2 regions of the Janthinobacterium sp. LS2A genome follow, and region 1 is predicted to be linked to the other one. Evidence: predicted binding sites of a transcription regulator. Region 1 holds the regulator's gene; the other holds the start of a gene.
What was found. The regulator LexA, encoded in region 1, represses DNA repair genes until DNA is damaged. The targets are predictions, from matches to a motif close to ACTGTATNNNNATACAGT.

Region 1 (5,925 bases):
CTTCATCGATGCCGACAAGAAATTGCACAGCGCCCAGTGCGCCGACAATGCCAGCCTGAACCCGTGCGTGTTCGAATTCGTCTACCTGGCCCGTCCCGACTCCGTCATCGACGGCGCCTCCGTGTACGCCACGCGCCTGAAAATGGGCGAATACCTGGCCGAGAAGATCCGCGCCGAATTGCCAGGCGTGCATATCGACGTGGTCATGCCGATTCCCGATTCCTCGCGTCCGGCCGCCATCCAGCTGGCCATGGCGCTGAACATCGAGTACCGCGAAGGCTTCATCAAGAACCGCTACATCGGCCGTACCTTCATCATGCCGGGCCAGGCGGCGCGCAAGAAATCCGTGCGCCAGAAGCTCAACGCGATCCCGTCCGAATTCAAGGATAAAGTGGTGCTGCTGGTCGACGATTCCATCGTGCGCGGCACCACCAGCCGTGAAATCGTGCAGATGGCGCGCGAAGCGGGCGCGACTAAGGTCATCTTCGCTTCGGCCGCGCCACCGGTCATCTACCCGAACGTGTACGGCATCGACATGCCGACGCGCGACGAGCTGATCGCCTACGGCCGCACGACGGAAGAAGTGTGCCGTGAAATCACGGCCGACTACCTGGTCTACCAGGATATCGGCGCGCTGAAGCAGGCGATCGCCGACGTTAACCCGGCCCTGACGAACTTTGAGGCATCGTGCTTCGATGGCGTGTACGTGACGGGCGACGTGTCGCAGGAATACCTGGACCGCCTGGAATATGCGCGCCACCATCCGAAGGCGGCAGCGCCCGAAGATACGCCGCGTTCCCAGCTGAACCTGAACCTGGCGACAACGGAAGCATAAGTACCTGCCCGGCCGATGCCGGGCTTTTTTTCGGGGTTGGATCTTCAGGTCTGACCCCGGCATTTGCCTTGGGTTACGCGGCAAATCGAACTCCGGAACTTCCACCATGACCAACAAAAAAACCTACGGCTTCACCACCACCATCCTGCACAACGACCGCCGCAAGGGCATCGAGCACGGCTCGCTGCACAAGCCCGTGCACACTTCCGTTGCCTTCGGTTACGCCGATGCGCGCCAGCTCGCGTCCGTGTTCCAGGGCAAGGAGCCGGGCTTCCGTTATGGCCGCCAAGGCAACCCGACCGTCTCCGCGCTGGAAGACAAGGTCAACAAGATGGAAGACGGCGTGGCGACTTTGTGCTTCGCCACCGGCATGGGCGCCATCGGCGCCGTGGTGCAATCGTTGCTGCGCGCGGGCGACCATGTCGTGTCGTCGGCCTTTTTGTTTGGCAACACCAACAGCCTGTGGCAAACAGTGACGGGGCAGGGCATGGCCGTGTCGTTCGTCGACGCTACCGATGTCGCCAACGTGGCTGCCGCCATCACGCCGGCCACGCGCATCGTGTTTGTGGAAACCATCGCCAATCCGCGCACGCAAATCGCCGACCTGAAGAAAATCGGCGACCTGTGCCGCGAGAAGGGCATTTTGTATATCGTCGACAATACGATGACGACGCCATATCTGTTCCGCCCGAAAGCTGTGGGCGCGGGCCTGGTGGTCAATGCCTTGACGAAATCCATCGGCGGCCACGGCAATGCCCTGGGCGGCAGCTTGACGGACACGGGCGTGTTCGACTGGACGCAGTATCCGAACATTTTCGAGAACTACAAGAAGGCGGCGCCCGCGCAGTGGGGCATCGCGCAAATCCGTGCCAAGGCTTTGCGCGACTTCGGCGCCTCGCTGGGGCCGGAAGCTGCGCATCATATCGCCGTCGGCGCGGAAACCATGGCCTTGCGCATGGATCGCACCTGCTCGAACGCTTTGGCGCTGGCCACCATGCTGCAGGCGGATCCAAGAGTGGCGGCCGTGCATTATCCTGGCCTGGCGTCGCACCCGCAGCATGCGCTGGCCACCGACTTGTTCCGCAGCTATGGCTCGTTGTTCAGCTTTGAGCTGAAAGATGGCATCGACTGCTTCGATTTCCTCAATCGTCTCAATCTTGCCATTCCCGCCAGCAACCTCGGCGACACGCGCACCCTGGTCATTCCCGTCGCCCACACGATTTTCTACGAGATGGGTGCCGAGCGCCGCGCCAGCATGGGCATCGCCGAATCGCTGATCCGCGTGTCCGTCGGTATCGAGGATGAAGCAGACTTATTGGAAGATTTCAGCAGCGCACTGGACGCATAAGCAGCCGCGCACCATGTAAAAAGGGCCGCGATAGTCATGCTGTCGCGGCCCTTTTTTTACGTGCGGCAGTTTAATGCCAGCTGCGCATCAGTCCGACGGCGAGGCCTTCCAACGCAAACTCGTCTTCGGGCGACACGGTGATCACCTTGAAGTCCGGATTTTCCGGCAGCAGTTCGATGACGGAGCCCGTCTTCTTGTAGCGCTTGACGGTGACTTCGTCGCCGATGCGGGCGACGACGATCTGGCCATTCTTGGCGCTGTCGACCTTTTTCACGGCCAGCAAGTCGCCATCCATGATGCCGGCGTCGCGCATGGACCAGCCGCGCACCTTCAGCAGGAAGTCGGGTTTGGCCGAGAACAGGGCCGGGTCGACGTTGTAGCTCGCTTCCAGGTTTTCCTGGGCCAGGATGGGCGAGCCTGCCGCCACCCGGCCGATCAGGGGCAGCGACATCAGCAGGGCTGCCGGCACTTTCGACGGCGGCGCTTCGGCGGCCGCACCGATCAGGCGGATGCCGCGCGAGGTGCCGGGCGAAATCTCGATCGCGCCCTTGCGGGCCAGGGCCTGCAAATGCTCTTCGGCCGCATTGGCCGATTTGAAACCCAGTTCATTGGCGATTTCGGCACGGGTGGGAGGAAAGCCCGTGTTTTCAATCGCGTCCTTGATCAGGTTCAGGATTTGTTCTTGTCGTGCTGTCAGCTTGATCATGAGCGGTGGGTGCATACTAAAATGCTGTCTATATGAACAGTCTGTATTTTTGTACAGTATCGCCCACTATGCAAGGGGATTTCCGTGTTTTGGGCGAATTTCGCAAGAAATACTTGTCCGCGGCCGGAAAGCACGGCGGCGCACGGGCTTTTCAGGCGCTTGTGGAAGGAATGATTGAAACGTTTGCAAAAGACGGTTATAATCTTCGGCTGACCTTCCCACACCCGTCTTGACGCCGGGGTGGGCGATTATCAATCCGACCTGAAGGAGTTTGCATGCGTCATTATGAAATAGTCTTTATCGTCCATCCGGACCAAAGCGAGCAAGTGCCCGCGATGATCGAACGCTACAAAGCCAGCGTAACCACCCGCGGCGGTTCGGTTCACCGCGTGGAAGATTGGGGCCGCCGTCAAATGGCTTACTCGATCCAAAAGCTGCCTAAAGCACACTACATCTGCCTGAACATCGAATGCGACAACGAGACCCTGGTCGAGTTGGAAACAGCATTCAAATTCAATGATGCCGTGTTGCGTCACCTGACCGTTAAAATGAAGAAAGCTGAAACAGCTCCTTCGCCGATGATGAAATCGGTACAACGCGAAGACGCGGCCAAAAGCCACCGCACCGAAGCACCAGCAGCCGCTCCAGCCGCAGCAGCAGCTTAATTCTTGACCAGGATCGTGCGCTGAACCAGCTACAAGTAACCGCCATCATTGCCGAGCGCGAAATATTGCGCTATACCCCGGCAGGGCTGCCGATTGTGAATGCAGTATTGCAACACAGTTCGCAGCAGATGGAAGCAGGGATTGCCCGTTTGACCGAGTTTGATGTTGCCGCCCTAGCCGCTGGCGAAATCTCAGGCAGGTTCAGTCAGGCAAGCTTGGGCGGGGTGTATCAGTTCACGGGTTTCCTGGCCAGGAAGAGCCGCAACAGCAAGAGTTTGGTGTTTCACATCATTGATTTTAGTGCAGTCACCCCGACTAGCGCATTTTAGATACAGGAGCCTGACATGGCATTCGGTAAAAAGTTCGACAAAAATAAGCTCAAGCTTAAAGAAAAACGCAAACAGCAAAACCCGTTGTTCAAACGCAAGAAGTTCTGCCGCTTCACCGCAGCTCACGTTGAGCAAGTCGACTACAAAGACGTCGACACGCTGAAAGACTTCGTCCAAGAAAACGGCAAGATCATGCCAGCACGCCTGACCGGTACCAAAGCGCACTACCAGCGCCAAGTTGACACCGCAATCAAGCGCGCTCGCTTCCTCGCGCTGCTGCCATACACCGATCTGCACCACGCTTAATCGGTCAGATATTCCTGGAGAAGAACTATGCAAATCATTCTGTTAGAAAAAGTTGTTAACGTCGGTAACCTCGGCGAAGTCGTCAAAGTCAAAGACGGTTACGCACGTAACTTCCTGATCCCGCAACGCCTGGCACGTCGTGCTACGGCAACCGCTGTGGCTGAATTCGAAGTCAAGCGCGCCGAACTGGAAAAAGCTGCTGCCGCCAAACTGGCCGCATCGCAAGCCCAGGGTGAAAAACTGAGCGGCCTGACCGTTCAAGTTGCTCAAAAAGCTGGTGTTGATGGCCGTCTGTTCGGTTCCGTCACCAACTTCGACATCGCTGAAGCGCTGACCAAGCAAGGTTTTGCTGTTGAAAAAGCACAAATCCGCATGCCTACCGGCCCGCTGAAGATCGTTGGCGAGCACAACGTTTCGGTTGCTCTGCACACCGACGTGGTCGTGGAAGTTGTTATCGCTGTCGTTCCAGACGCGAACGCGTAATTGTCTGCGGGCCTGGCCCGCAAGCATTGCCGCACTATGAAAAGCCGGGTTCGCCCGGCTTTTTTGTGGCCTTTTTTTCGCTCAATTTCAGCCCTTTATTTTTGCCATCACGCCGAAGCGGGTATAATTCGCGCCATGAACGCCCCCTCTGATCCGCAACTGGATTCCCTCCGTATTCCGCCGCATTCGATCGAAGCAGAACAATCCGTCATCGGTGGTCTGCTGCGCGACAATGCCGCGTATGACCGCATCGCCGACTTCATGCATGCGGAGGATTTCTATCGCTATGACCATCGCATCATCTTCGAGCAAATCGTCAAGATGGTTAACGCTTCCAAGCCAGCCGATGTCATTACTGTTTTTGAAACCCTGACCCAGCTCGGCAAGGCCGATGACGTGGGCGGACTCGCTTACCTGAACGCCATGGCGCAAAACACGCCATCGGCCGCGAACATCCGGCGTTACGCCGAGATCGTGCGCGACCGCGGCGTGCTGCGCAAGCTCATCACCGTCGCCGACGATATCTCCGGTACGGCCTTCAGCCCGCAAGGCAAGGAAGTCAAGCAGATGCTTGACGAGGCCGAATCGAAGATTTTCGCCATCGCCGAAGAAGGCGCGCGCGGCGCCCAGGGCTGGACCGCCATCCAGCCCCTGCTGACGCAGGTGGTCGAACGCATCGACGAACTGTACAGCCGCGACAACCAGAGTGAAATCACGGGCGTGCCCACCGGTTTCATCGACCTCGACCGCATGACCTCCGGTCTGCAGCCGGGCGACCTGGTAATCGTGGCGGGCCGTCCTTCGATGGGCAAGACGGCGTTTTCCGTCAACATCGGCGAAAACGTGGCCATCGACAGCGGCTTGCCCGTGGCCGTGTTCTCGATGGAGATGGGCGGCGCCCAGCTGGCCATGCGTATGCTCGGCTCCGTCGGACAGCTCGATCAGCACCGTTTGCGTACTGGCCGCCTGAACGACGAAGACTGGCCGCGCCTGACGAATGCGATCCAGAAGATGAACGACGCGCAGCTGTACATCGATGAAACGCCAGCGCTCAATTCCATCGAATTGCGCGCCCGCTCGCGCCGTTTGTCGCGTCAATGCGGCAAGCTGGGCCTGATCATCGTCGATTACTTGCAACTGATGTCGGCCAATACGCCGGGCGACAACCGCGCCACGGAGATTTCCGAGATTTCGCGGGGCTTGAAAGGCCTGGCGAAAGAACTCGGTTGCCCCGTGATCGCGCTGTCCCAGCT
Region 2 (5,925 bases), on a different contig from region 1:
AAGCCGTCTATGCAGCTTTTTCGATAGCGCTGCGCGCAGATCCCAATTTCCACTCAGGACCGGTGGCCAAGACGCCGGGGCATCCCTGGTGGTCGACCGAAGAGTTACACAACTCCGTGTACGAACTGGGCGCCCTGGCCGACTACGTCGACCTGGCCGTGGCGGCTCCTTGGGCCAAGAGAGTCAAGGTGGACGACATTGCACACTCGCGCCATTGTCTGCTGTTCGAGCATTTGCGCCACTATGCTTATTCCATCGTCAACCGCGAGCGGCAGAGTGGAAGCTACGACGGTTTCGTGCGATGGCTCGATGCCAAAGCCCACGAGCTGAATAGATTCACGGTGCAAGGTTTCGCCCAGGATCTGCCGCTATCGTCGCTGAAAGCAACGATACGCTCGATTGCGCGGTGGACATGGACCAACTATACGGGCAGCGGCCGCTGCAAGCGCGGCATCATGCAGCTTGATCCCGAGCTGCCACTTCCAGCGCGGCAAAGCCTGGCTGCTGAACGTACCCACAGCGAACGTCACAAGAGTACAGCGGACAGGATTCGTGCTGCCTGCAGGCTTTTGCGGCAGCGTGGAGAGAGCCTCACCCAGATGGCGATCGGACGCATCGCCGGCGTGACACGGCAGACGGTGGCCACCTACAAAACAATCGTCGAGCAAGCCCGCCAGGCTCTGAAAACCGCTGAAACGCAGAGCGTCGTCACAGCCCCAGCGGATGTTAAGTTTGCTACACATCAGGTACCTGCAGTGGGGGTTGCTTTTATGCAACTTGCTCTGCCTGTGGCTTTTGGGGGCGATTCACGTGAGACTTCTGTGGTGCTGGCTAGCCGACAGCGGATTGAGGACGGGTGATCTTCTGTGTGACGGGCTTTTTGAGATATTGCTTGGTGGTGTTTGTAGCAAGTATCTGGCGGCGTGTAGGTTGTGTGTGGTTTTAGGATTTTGAATTTATGGGTTTCCAAGTTAACCGGGCGTGGCGACGGGGGTTCCGTCGGGGCGCAAGCAAGCGGGCTCGCCCGCGCGCGAAGGCAGACTGCGGAATTTTTTCAGTGGCTTTTTTTTTACTTGAAGCTGGCTCTTGCAGAATTAAACAATCACGCATACACTGTATATACATACAGTATTAAGTTGACAACGATTGTGTTTTCTCATGGCTTTGCTCTGCTCTCAAGTTTGCTCTGAATTCTCCGCGGAGGTTACGGATCCGTTGGTGATTTCTCACGTCTGGCGTGCAAGTGAGCTGGCAGTGTCACGTGACGTAAGTTGTTCATCTGGCTATCCGTCGCTGGATGGGGAATTGCCAGGTGCCGGCTGGCCGCGTTCGTCGCTTGTCGAGTTGCTTGTTCAGCAATCCGGCATAGGAGAATTGCAACTGCTTAAGCCATTGCTTGCAAAGTTATCTAATAAGCAAAGGATTGTTTTAGTTCAACCTCCGTATATTCCGCATTCGCTTGCATTCAAGCTATGGGGCGTCGATGTTACCCGGTTGATATGGGTTCGTGCTCCCAGTACAGGTGATGCTCTTTGGACGACGGAACAGATACTGAAAAACGGTAGTTGCGGTGCTGTAGTGTTTTGGCAGAACCATATCCGTTCCGATTCCCTGCGGCGCTTGAATCTGGCGGCCCAGGGTGCTGAAACCTGGTTCTGGCTGATTCGTCCAATGGCGTGCGCAACTGAAGCCTCGCCCGCGTCCCTTCGGCTGGGAGTTCGACCAGCGATGGGAGGTGTGCATGTTGAGGTTTTAAAGCGGCGTGGTCCTGTCTCCGATAAAACTTTATTTATTCCGCTTGCTGATATGCCTACTGGCCGTCACCCCGTGCATCATGAAAACGCCCCTGCTGTTAACTTTATATCTGCCGCTGTTACCGCTCGAAACGCTCCGCCCGTCTTGGTCTGATGCAGGCTCGTATGTGGTTGTGGATGGTGGGAAAGTGGTGGTCGCTTCGACAGAAGCGGTCGATGCCGGCGTTCGAGTCGGCATGCGGTCTGGTGGCGTGGCAACCATTGCACCTGGTACGATCATCTTGGATCGAGATATTGAAAAGGAATCGCGTGCGCTTGATTCCATTGCCATGGCCATGTTGCAGTTCACGCCTGAGGTTGCATTTACTGATGATTTCAGTTTGTTGCTTGATGTTGGTGCGAGTCTTGCGTTGTTTGGCGGTCCGCTTTCGTTGTGTCGGCGGGTAAGCGACAGCATCCGCCGCCTCGGATTTACCGGACGGCTGGGTGCGGCGCCGACGGCGGAAGGTGCCTGGCTGCTTGCCCACGTAAAGAGTGGACGGCATGCTCCGCGTAGAAGGTGTCTGCAATCTGCGACTCTGGCTTTTCGCCTTGACGGCTTACCCTGTTCACTTGTCCCATCCGCCGCGCCATTCCTTACCTGGTTCGATGGTATAGGCGCCAGTACGCTGAGCGATGTGCGGAAATTGCCGAGGACTGGACTGCTGCGGCGGACGAGCAAACAGCTCTTGCATGCCCTTGATCGTGCGTATGGTGATATCGAAGAAATGCATCGTTGGATATCGGTGCCGGCGCAATTCTCCGCCCATATCGAAACCTTCGATCGAATCGAGCATGCGGAAGCGTTGATGCATGGTGCCACGACATTGATCCTGCAGCTCATAGGCTGGCTTGCTGCACGGCAGCTGGCCGTGATCACATTCAAACTGCAGCTGGAGCACGAGCGTGGTCGTTCAGCGGTGCCGCCGACACCTGTTGAAATTACGTTGGCCGAGCCGGCGTGGAAAGAAACGCATTTGTTGCGGCTGTTGAAGGAGCGCCTGGCCAAGACAGAATTGAGCGCGCCGGTTATCGGTTTACGGCTGGAAGTGGTACAGCTAGAACCGAGGCGGCCGCTGTCCGATCAATTATTTCCGGAGCCTGGCGGGTCGCCGGCTGATTTCACACGTCTGCTGGAACTATTGTCCGCCAGATTAGGTCCGGACAACGTTCTTGTCCCGGTACCGTCGCCCGATCATCGGCCCGAGCAGTGCAATAGCTGGGGGCCGGCCACGGCGAAAATAACGTCATCCAGCGAGGATGAGTTGGTGCTGGATCGTCCGTGTTTTGTGCTGCCCAAGCCCATACAGCTGCTGACGCGGGACGAAAGGCCTTTTTATTTGAGCCCTCTCAGGCTGATACGCGGACCGGAGCGACTTGAGGCCGGCTGGTGGGATGCGCAGTCGGTCGCGCGCGACTACTATGTTGCGCAAGGTACTGATGCGACATGTTACTGGATTTACCTCGAGCGTACCGCGGATAGTCGCTGGTTTCTGCACGGATTGTACGCCTGACGGATGCGCGCCATGGCGACCGCCCTCCCCTCCTACGCCGAATTGCAGTGCGTGAGTCATTTTACGTTTTTGCATGGATCGTCCGCTCCCGAGCAACTGGTGCAACGCGCCGCTGGCCTCGGCTATCACGCTCTGGCGATCACCGACGAATGCACGGTGGCCGGTGTGGTGAAGGCACATCTTGCCGCCAAGGAGGCTGGCCTCAAGTTGCTGATCGGGAGCCAGATGCTGGTGACGCCAGAGGACGGTTCACCGCCCTTCTCCTTGCTAATCCTGGCCATGAACCGGAACGGCTATGGCAATTTGTGTGAACTGATTACCGTCGCGCGCCGGCGAGCAAAGAAGGGAGAGTATCTTGTGCGGCCTCGTGATATTGCGGCGCCGCCGCCTGATTTGGTTGCGTTGCGAGGTATGCCCGATTGTCAGCTGATTCTGCTGCCAAGCTACGGCGCAGGGCTCGAAGTCATCGAGCGGCAAGGGGCCTGGCTGTTGCAATGTGCGGCCGGTCGTGCGCGGATCGCGCTGACCTTGCACTTTCGATCACGCGACCAGGAACATAAGGACATCGTCGCTGCTGTCGGCGCCCAGTTCGACTTGCCCGTGGTGGCTACCGGCGACGTCGTGATGCATGTGCGTTCCGCCAAGCCCTTGCAGGACACGATGACTGCGATCCGTCATGGCGTTCCGGTCGCACAGTGTGGCTATCGGCTAGCATCGAACGCGGAGCAGCACCTGCGCTCCAGAGTAAGGCTGGGAAACCTTTATTCGCGCGCCGCGCTCGAGGAGACGGTCCGCGTCGCAAATCTGTGTACGTTTTCGCTCGACGAGTTGAGGTACGAGTACCCGGTGGAGATTGTGCCAGAGGGGATGACGCCAAGCGGTTATTTGCGGCAGCAAGCCTACCTTGGTGCGCACTGGCGGTATCCCGCCGGCGTGCCGGCCAACGTCCAGTCTCTCGTCGAGCGGGAGCTCGAACTGATTGCGGAGATGTCCTACGAGAGCTACTTTCTCACGGTCTACGATATCGTGCGCTTCGCACGGGCCAACAGGATTTTGTGCCAGGGACGCGGCTCGGCGGCCAACAGCGCCGTGTGCTACTGCCTGGGCGTGACCGAGGTCGATCCATCGCGTGGCACCCTGCTGTTCGAACGATTTATTTCCAAGGAACGTAACGAACCTCCCGACATCGACGTGGACTTCGAGCACCAGCGCCGTGAGGAGGTGATCCAGTATATCTATCAGAAGTACGGCCGCACTCGCGCTGCACTCACGGCCGTTGTCATCAGCTATCGCCCGAAGAGCGTGTTGCGTGACGTGGGTACCGCGCTCGGCGTTGACCTGTCCATTGTCGACAAGGTGGCCAAGGCCAACCACGGATGGGGAGGGAGGGCCGAATTGGCGGAGCGCATGCACAGCTGCGGACTGGATCCTGATTCCGACGTCGCCCGAAAGTGGGCTTTCCTGGCTGAACACATGATGCGCTTTCCGCGTCACATGTCACAGCACCCTGGCGGTTTCGTTATCTCGCACAGCAAGCTGTCGCGTTTGGTGCCGGTGGAAAATGCCAGCATGGAGAACCGTACCATCGTGCAGTGGGATAAGGACGATCTGGATGCGGTCGGTTTGTTAAAGATCGATATCCTGGCGCTGGGCATGTTGAGTGCCATGCGTCGCACACTGGAACTGGTATCGGCCAGGCGCGGCGAGCGATTTGAATTGGCAGACATTCCGAAAGAGGATGCTGCGACGTACGAGATGATCTGCCAGGCCGACACAGTCGGCGTGTTCCAAATCGAGAGCCGTGCGCAGATGTCGATGCTGCCGCGGCTGAAGCCAAAAGTGTTTTACGATCTGGTGATCGAGGTAGCCATTATCCGCCCAGGCCCCATTCAAGGGGGGATGATCCATCCTTACCTGCGCCGGCGCGAGGGGACCGATCCCGTGTCCTATCCCAGTCCGGAAATGGAGGCTGTGTTGTCACGCACACTGGGTATCCCAATCTTTCAGGAACAGGTAATGCAGATCGCGATGGTCGCGGCCGGGTTCACAGCTGGCGAGGCAGATCAGCTGCGCCGTGCCATGGCCGCGTGGAAGCGAAAAGGGGGCTTGGAGCAATTTGAAGACAAGCTCAAAACAGGTATGGCGGCGCGCGGCTACAGCGACGATTTCGCTAACGGCATCATTGGTCAGATCCGGGGATTCGCCGAGTATGGTTTTCCAGAATCGCATGCTGCCAGTTTTGCTCTCCTTGCCTACGCATCGAGCTGGATGAAACGGCATGAGCCGGCCGCGTTTCTGGCCGCCCTGCTGAACAGCCAGCCGATGGGTTTCTACAGTCCGTCGCAACTGGTACAGGACGCCGTGCGGCATGGCGTTGAGGTGCGTGGCGTGGACATCAATATCAGCGGTTGGGAGGCCACGTTGGAGGCTTCAACTGGCGCCCAACCTGCGGTACGCCTGGGGCTCAACCTGATTCGAGGTATGGAGCGTGAAGCCGCCTGGCGGATTGAAGAGGCGAGGGCTGTGCGGCCGTTCAAGGATTTGCATGACCTGGGCATGCGCGCGGCGCTCGATGCGACGCAACTGAAGCTGCTGGCCAGTGCAAACGCGCTTTTGGA

Region 2: a site for LexA is predicted at 1,113-1,130, ahead of imuA (translesion DNA synthesis-associated protein ImuA). Genes of this name have one in related genera too.

What each region holds. Positions count from the first base shown of each region.
Region 1 is NZ_JAZHPB010000007.1:72,120-78,044, reverse strand. It holds gene purF (amidophosphoribosyltransferase) at 1-835, shown strand, start outside; gene V3C40_RS19890 (cystathionine gamma-synthase family protein) at 942-2,183, shown strand; gene lexA (transcriptional repressor LexA) at 2,254-2,889, opposite strand; gene rpsF (30S ribosomal protein S6) at 3,165-3,554, shown strand; gene priB (primosomal replication protein N) at 3,575-3,883, shown strand; gene rpsR (30S ribosomal protein S18) at 3,899-4,189, shown strand; gene rplI (50S ribosomal protein L9) at 4,217-4,672, shown strand; gene V3C40_RS19860 (replicative DNA helicase) at 4,808-5,925, shown strand, end outside.
Region 2 is NZ_JAZHPB010000015.1:44,818-50,742, forward strand. It holds gene V3C40_RS27590 (replication initiation protein) at 1-860, shown strand, start outside; gene imuA (translesion DNA synthesis-associated protein ImuA) at 1,219-1,908, shown strand; gene V3C40_RS27600 (Y-family DNA polymerase) at 1,835-3,307, shown strand; gene V3C40_RS27605 (error-prone DNA polymerase) at 3,311-5,925, shown strand, end outside.